Regions from separate parts of the Shewanella sp. 5S214 genome, predicted to be linked through region 2. Evidence: predicted binding sites of a transcription regulator. Region 2 holds the regulator's gene; the other holds the start of a gene.
What was found. Region 2 encodes MetJ, which represses methionine synthesis genes. Its sites were predicted from a motif close to TAGACGTCTAGACGTCTA; they were not measured.
Positions count from the first base shown of each region.

Region 1: the regulator MetJ is predicted to act here: its motif matches at 2,137-2,154, upstream of msrA (peptide-methionine (S)-S-oxide reductase MsrA).

Region 1 covers NZ_JBGOOV010000023.1:10,780-14,987, forward strand. The annotation lists gene ACED29_RS15065 (thiamine pyrophosphate-dependent dehydrogenase E1 component subunit alpha) at 1-771, opposite strand, end outside; gene astE (succinylglutamate desuccinylase) at 928-1,956, opposite strand; gene msrA (peptide-methionine (S)-S-oxide reductase MsrA) at 2,177-2,656, shown strand; gene ACED29_RS15080 (hypothetical protein) at 2,871-3,230, opposite strand; gene ACED29_RS15085 (hypothetical protein) at 3,418-3,669, opposite strand; gene ACED29_RS15090 (hypothetical protein) at 3,651-3,785, opposite strand; gene ACED29_RS15095 (hypothetical protein) at 3,903-4,208, opposite strand, start outside.
Region 2 covers NZ_JBGOOV010000004.1:183,866-188,073, forward strand. The annotation lists gene ACED29_RS04205 (DUF3373 domain-containing protein) at 1-647, opposite strand, end outside; gene ACED29_RS04210 (cytochrome c) at 800-1,129, opposite strand; gene ACED29_RS04215 (sulfite exporter TauE/SafE family protein) at 1,439-2,176, opposite strand; gene metJ (met regulon transcriptional regulator MetJ) at 2,371-2,685, opposite strand; gene metB (cystathionine gamma-synthase) at 2,893-4,062, shown strand; gene ACED29_RS04230 (bifunctional aspartate kinase/homoserine dehydrogenase II) at 4,203-4,208, shown strand, end outside.

The DNA of each region.
Region 1 (4,208 bases), on a different contig from region 2:
AGCGGCTAGCACTGCGAGCATGTCGTTACCGTCTACACGTATGGTATGCATACCGTAACCTACGCCGCGACTGGCAATACCGTTACCGGCAAATTGCTCTTCAGTTGGGGTAGAAATAGCATAACCATTGTTGCGACAGAAAAAGATGGTAGGAGACTTGAGTACTGCGGCCATATTCAAACCAGCATGGAAGTCACCTTCTGATGCAGCGCCTTCACCAAAATAACAAATGGCAACATTACGCTTGCCTTGTAACTTCATTCCATAAGCAACACCAGTCGCCTGCGGAATTTGCGTTGCCAGTGGTGACGAAATGGTTTGGTAATTGAGTTCACGGCTGCCGTAATGGATCGGCATTTGGCGACCTTTACCTAAATCTTTCTCGTTACTGAACATTTGATTCATAAATTGTTCAGTACTAAATCCACGATAACGCAATGAGGCGTGTTCGCGATATTGAGCCAAAATGACGTCGTCTTTATCCAGCGCTGCTGTGCTGCCGATAATTGAGGCTTCTTCACCGGTACAGGTCATGTAAAAACTAATTCGTCCTTGACGTTGCGCACCCAACATACGCTCGTCTAATACTCGTGTAAAAACACAGGTATCAAATATTTTTTCGGCCAGAGCCTTGTCGATTACTGGTAAAACCGCATTTTCATATGTGGTGCCATCAGCTTGCAAAATACGCAAAATGGGGATGTGCAATGACGCTTTGTCTAAGAAGCTGACACGGTGCACTGTTTCATTGGTCAGTGGTGCGTTGCTCATATTATGCTCTTGTTATTGTTAAGCCATGTTCAACATAAACATGGCTTTATTTATACTATGCGAGTAGACATTACGTTAACGTAAACTACCTATCAATACTTACTCTCACTGTAAACGTATTTTACTCACGATTGACATGTATATATTGCTTTACGACTATAAGATTGACTCGTTCGGTGCAGGTACTAAACATAGCACTGTACGCTGTCCAATGGGTACATTTGCATTCGGAAATACAATGGCCTCTTGTGGCTGTTCGACGGTGATCGCTTTACCACCTTCTGTCGCTAACACAGCCCCCAGAGTAAAGGCACTGAAGTTTTCTGCATCACCAGCAAAGCTAAATTCAAAGTCATCGAAATGTTTATTAATCGACCTAGACACCTTATACAAGTTGACCTTACTTGCGTCAAACTCAACAGGCGCTAACTGAGGCTCAGTAATCAGTTTTTCAAGCATAGTATGAGTTTGGTCAAAACGACTCATGTCGTTTTGACCAAATGGCATCACTTTTCCTAATTCAACGGTAAATGCATCTGCTTGAAATTGCTCTGAGGAGTAGTAGCTAAACGTAGTTGTCGGTTCATGATGGAATAATATGGTATCAACACCACATGCCGCCAAAAACATAATTTGCTCGCCGCTAAAAGCACGACCTGGACGGTATGGGTAAATGGCAAACTTTTCATGCTTTGAAGCACGGATTGCAGTATGTAAGTCGTAATGAATGCGTTGATTGTCGCTATTGGCATTGAAAAAGTCAGCCACGTATTGCTCTAACGCTTTAGCTCGATGGCGCTCTGGGTGAGTTAAACCCTCGCCCTTTGAATGCGCACCGCTAAATAGGCGATTCATGTTTTCATCAATAAAACGGGTTTTATTAATGATCGCAGCGGGATTACCGATTAAAAACATTACACGCTGCTTGGCCACTATACGTTGAGTCAGCAAATCTTTAATCAGTTGATTGCATATTTCAATTGGCGCAGTTTCATTACCGTGCACGGCACATGACAACACTATGTCTTTAGCGGCAGTTGTTGGCGTAAATACAATCACCCCAGTATCTAATACATCAACCCGAGTATGTTGGGCTAACATAAAGTCATACGCTGCTGGTAGTCGAGTCGGATTGGCTAAGGTATAGGCTAAAAAATCGTGGTTTATCATCAGGTCAGATAACACTATCAACTCCTTGTCTCATTATTATATGGCGTAGTTAAACTTGACGTAAACGGCTGTTAACTAAGATGCCTATTGCCACAGATTCTATCATAGCCAAAGACTATTTTATTGCAGGCATATGTTAGTTTTATTTATTAATAAAAGTTTGCTTGCAAAACATCACAATATTCAACACAATTACAGCCATCTAGACTTCTATAATATATTTTAAGGGTATGTCATGGCGTTAGCAACATTTGGTGCAGGCTGTTTTTGGGGTGTTGAATATTTTTTCCGTGAAATTGACGGCGTCAGTAACGCAACGTGTGGCTACATGGGTGGTAAAGACACTGCAACAACTTATAAAGAAGTGAAGACGGGTTCCACTGGCCATGCTGAAGTTGTCCAAGTTGAATTTGATCCTGAAGTGATCAGTTTTAACGACCTACTGGATGTGTTTTGGAAAAACCATAACCCGACCATGTTAAACATGCAGGGTGGCGACATTGGCACTCAATATCGCAGTACGATATTTTTTCACGATAAAGAGCAAAAAGCCCAAGCTGAAACCTCAAAGCTGGCATTAGCACGCAGCGGTAAATGGGGACAGCGTCATATTGTGACTGAAATTGTACCGATACAAACATTCCACATAGCCGAGGAATATCACCAGAATTATTTAGAAAAAAATAACCTACCAACTTGTCACTTGGTTTACTAATAGCATCGAGACAAATAGTACTTTGCTTATTATGTGATCAATCAAAATCACTGATATTTTTGAGTTTACGACACATTGTTGAAATAAGAGGGATGTCCTTATTTCAACAATGAAACAAAAATACACTATTCGAACAACGGCAGAGGATAGATTTTTTTGTTAGCATGTACATAATATTACTCATCGATGTTAAATCAATAACCCAGTCACACTATTAACTCTTATAGATATATAAATAGTAAATAAATAATCCAAGAGTAAAAATACTGACCGAAGAAATAATGTAGAACCACGCAAGTATTTTGTCTTTGCTTCGACTAAAGCGTTTTGTTGCTTCAATATTAACAAGAGAAGCATGACGTTTGAGGTTAGGCCAAGCGATAACCCCAGCGTATGCAACCATTCGTACACCTATACCTTTATCCCAAGCTGGGAGCTCTATCCCTTCTTTCAACATTTCTTGCTCAAGATGTTTAATAGTAATGCGGCCAAATAAAAATATGGCAATACCCCATATAAGCAATACAATAAAAAATAATACCGCCATCCAGCTTTCTGTGGATAGTTCTGCCATGAGTCCCCCTCACCCCTCACTCTTAGTCCTACAAATTCAGTGCTTGCGGCATAATTTTAACCAATTGAATCAAATAATAAACTTTCGCAATTAAAGCTCAGATAAAATTTAGAAACTTAACCATCAGATGTTGTTAACAGAGCTATTGCTAATCAAGACAAATGGGAGCTAAATGGTTAACTGTTACTTAGCGTAGTATTTTGTCGGGTTCAAGAAATAAATAAAAAACTATTAATACAATAAAAAAGCTAGCCACGGAAATAATATACAACCATGCAAGTTTTTTATCTTTTTCCCGGGTAAAGCGTTTAGTTGCCTCTATATTAACAAGAGAAGCATGTCGCTTGAGGTTAGGGAAAGCAATTATCCCTGCATAAGCCACAATTCGCGAACCAATACCTTTATCCCATGTAGGTGGATCTATTCCTTCTTTTGCCATTGCACGTTCAATATGCTTAACAGTAATGCGGCCAAACAAGAATGTTGATATACCCGAGATAAAAATATTGAAACACCAATAATAGCCATCCAATTTTCAACAGAAAGTTCAGACATCAATATCTCACTTATAAATTATTCAACCATGAACCTATGCAGTCCATTGATCAAATTAATCACCACTTTAGCTGCAAGATATCCAGTAGTACCAGTAGTACAAGAATAATTTTCAAATTAGTCTTCTGAACCATATAGAAAATAGGCTGTAAACATAATAGTAAAAAAAATAGCGCTAGAAACCTGAACGAATACAGCCAAGTACCAATCAAGTTTTCGACTTAAACGTCTAGTCGCCTCGATGTCGACAGTGGAAGCGTTTCTTTTTGCATTAGGGCGCATAATGATACTGGCGTATGCAGGATATCTCATACCGATACCTTTATCCCATTCAGGAGGTAATATCCCCTCTTTCGCCATCTCGCGTTCAATATATTTAACGGTAATTTGACCAAATAATAATATGGCGATCCCCCATATAAG
Region 2 (4,208 bases):
GCGCGCTCTACTTTTAACTCATCACCACTGGTGCTACCGCTACTGGTGCCATCCATGGTGAATGAGTTCCACGAGTCGAATACTTTAACCCCAGCTGAGTCTCCCCAACTCTTAAACATGGTTAAGCGTCCGGCAAAGCTGACGTTGTCCCATACTTTGGCATCAATGTTTAGGCGTAACCGGGTAGTGTAAAATATGTCGTTATTAATATCTTGTTGGGTTTTTTGGCCTAACACCATTGGCATAATGCCTTGCAGCATACCGCTTTGAAACGCGCTGGCTAAATCAGGATTAGCCATCATCATTTGGCCCAATGGTGAGGTGGCACTATTTGGATCGCCAAATGCTCCTGACATGGCTTTCGCGCCAAAATCAGAAAAGTTAACGTTCATGGCAGGGTTCCATGTGACATTTTGATAATGTAATGAGTGTGCTTTGGTTCTAAAGTCACCAGTGATGGACACTCTGTCCAGTGCCGTATGGCGCTCAGTTTTATCAACCCGTGAGTTTAAGTCGTCAAGATCTTCGGTAATGGTGGCCAGTTGTTGTTTAAGATCGGCAATTTTTTGTGCATCGGTGTCTGCCGCTAAGCTAGCGCCGCTCATGAAAAGCGCATTAGCTACAAGTATTGATATCAGAGTTCTCATCATCTTTCTCTCCCCCTAAACTTGCCAAATGTATAAGCTGATGTGGCAAATTTTTGGTGTAAAAATCCCTGAGGCTAAGCCTCACTATTTTGTCAGTTTGGTTATTGGCTGATGTTGACGCTTAAGACGACAAGGCCCTAAGCTGTAATGACTTAGCCACAGGTTGCTGGTTGGTCTGAATCGGCTGCGTGGTCATATAAAAACTGTTGAATATCTTTCAAGTCTTTTTCTGATAGCGCCTCGAAAACAGCAGGTTTGGCTTTATGCATATCACGGGTGAAAAAGCGATCCCACTGGCTCATGGTTTTGGTCATAGGGGTGAGCTCTTTGCCTTCACTATTGGCACTGTGGCAAGCTTTACATTCTTTTTTATAAAGATGTTTACCTTTTTTAGGGTTACCACCTTCTGCAGCCATTACTTGGCTACCAAGAGAAAATGCAATCGCGATTGCAATACCAACTTTAACGTAAATGTTCATCATTTTATCCTCTACAAAGCTTTTTATGGCTGGTGCCTTAGCAACATATATTTATTGTTTTGCTGTAAATAATGTTACCTAAAAGGGGGTAGTGTTAATTTGAAGTAGATCATATCCATGAGAAAAAACTAATTGAAAAAAAGTTAATTGATAAAAATCTAATGGAGTTGGTGTGATGCAGATCTATTGTCTAGAGGGTAATAGTTTGCTAGAGGATAAATTAACGTTTAGTGACAGGGATTCAGCCACATAAAATAATGCGCAGCCCTGTTTATTGGAAGGTCATTTGATAAAGAGAATCAGTGAGTGGCGTTAAATTAATGCGATTGTCGACTTTATTACTAATATTGTTGCGCTAATGCTACACAATATTAATGTCGCAGCCCGGGTTTTCTCTTTATCGACACGGCCAATTAATCGACCAGAGACAAGGTAGCCAGCAATGACTGAGGGGAGTAATAGCAGTGATAGCCATAAATGTTTTACTTCAACTAAGCCGACAACGGCTAAAATAGCCAATGCGATTAATGAGCTAAAGACAAAAAAGGCTGATAGCGCCGCCCTAAATTGACTGGCATCTTGACCGGCAAGTAAAATGGCCATTGGTGGGCCGCCGATCGCAGCGATATTGCCAAATATGCCCGAAAATACCCCAGCGATAAATAAACTGATGCGATTGATTGGTGCGGTAAAGCGAAAGACGCTTAGGATAACGGCAATAAACACGATTGCTGCAATCACCAAGCCTAGTATGGCTTGTGGTGCAAACAGTAATAACCCAGCACCTAAAAATCCTCCTGGAACACGTCCAAGTAAGGCATATTGTAATCCATTAAACTGTAGGTGGCCGCGCTCTCTAAACAAGGTCATTGCAGAGATTGCAAAACCCATGGCAATAATAGGAACGGGAACTAATTGAGGATTAACAATATACAGCAGTGGGCTTGCTACAACGGCTAACCCAAAGCCAATTAAGCTTTGGGTTAGCGCGCCAAAAAATACAATAATTGATGCCAGTATCAAAGTGGTTGGATCGATAAATGACATCATAATTTCTCTTTAAAATATTACTGCTTATAGCAATCCACATTGAAATTGGATCTATTTTAGGCGTACAGCAACTTTGCCTTTAAAAGACTGCCTCGAATACCACGCTAATCATTTTCGCTAAAAGAGCAAACTTCAATAAGGATTGGTATCAATGGGCAGTTTTAAAGTCGGTGAGGGATTCATTAACCTGTAGGTTATTCGAGCTCTTCCCATTCGATACCCATATCATCCATTAACTTTTTCGCTTCACTTGGAATGCTATCAGGCTGATCTTTTGATAAATCACCGTCATAAGGTAATGGTTGACCTGTGTACGCGTGCAAAAATGCTTCGCATAGCAGTTCACTGTTAGTTGCATGGCGCAGATTATTTATCTGGCGACGCGTCCGCTCATCTGTCAGTACTTTTAATACTTTTAAAGGGATAGAAACCGTAATTTTTTTTACTTGTTCATTTTTTTTGCCGTGTTCGGCATATGGGCTGATATATTCGCCATTCCATTCAGTCATTAACTTACCCTTAACGATAAATACGCTGCAGATTTTAAACCGTTACAATCTCTAGTCAAATTATTGCTACTATTTAATCCCGATGCAAATAGATTTCTCGATGTTTAGACGTCTAAACGTCTATTTTGGTTGACTCGGAGGGAACTCTTCGGTAAATTTGGACGTCTAGACATCTATTGTGTGTTTGTGACTTTTTAGGAATCAATTATGACTCAGTATCAAAGTGCCACTTTGGCCGTTCGCCAGGGTATAGAAATAGACACACAACATGGTGCTATTGTGCCGCCGATTTATTTATCGACCAATTATTCATTTGATGGCCACACTAATCCTCGCGAGTTTGACTACAGCCGTTCAGGTAATCCGACGCGTTGTATATTAGGTGAGGCGATTGCAAAACTTGAGCAAGGTGTAACTGGTGTGGTGACATGTACCGGTATGGCGGCCATTACCTTAGTGACCAGTTTGTTGGGCCCAGATGATTTATTGGTTGTGCCGCACGATTGTTATGGTGGCAGTTACCGTTTATTTACTAACCTGGCCAAAAAAGGTCAATTTAAGTTATTGGTTGTTGATCAAACTGATGCGCAAGCGCTGGGCAACGCGATAGCGCAAAATCCCAAAATGGTCTGGTTAGAAACGCCATCAAATCCATTACTGCGGGTAGTCGATATTAATGCGATCAGTATCGCTTGCCATGAGGTTGGCGCGTTAGTGACGGTTGATAACACTTTTTTGTCGCCAATATTACAACAACCTTTATTGTTGGGGGCCGATATCGTTATTCACTCAACCACCAAATACATTAATGGTCACAGTGATGTGGTCGGTGGCGCTGTGGTGGCTAAAGATGCTGAAGTGGGTGAATTATTACATTGGTGGTCAAATACCCTTGGATTAACCGGTTCTGCTTTTGATAGCTATTTAACCTTACGTGGCTTAAGAACGCTGGCAGTCCGCATTCGTGAGCATCAACGTAATGCGCAAAAAATTGTAGAATTACTCAATGCCAGTGATGTGGTTGCCAAGGTGTATTACCCAGGGCTAAAAGACCATCCGGGTCACGAAATTGCCGCAAAACAACAACAAGGTTTTGGCGCTATGTTAAGTTTTGAATTAACCGGTGGCGAAGCTGAAGTGGTGGCCTTTTTACAGGCATTATCTTTGTTTAGTATTGCTGAAAGTTTAGGCGGAGTGGAAAGTTTAGTTGCTGTTCCTGCCACCATGACTCACCGTGCAATGGACCCACAGGCAAGGCAACAGGCTGGTATTAAAGACACTTTACTGAGATTATCTGTCGGTATTGAAGATGCAGATGACCTGCTCGCGGATATTCAAGCCGGTCTCGCCGCTGTTACTGCGATAAAATCAGCTTGAGTTGGCTTAATTCGAGTTTAAGTTTGCTGTGGTTCCGGCCAAATAAAGTAAAATAGAAAATATGCACTTGCCACACTGTTTATTTCAAATTAGAAGTATAGCTGTCGCAATAAAAGTCTTAGTTGTTTAAGGAGTTAGTAATGACG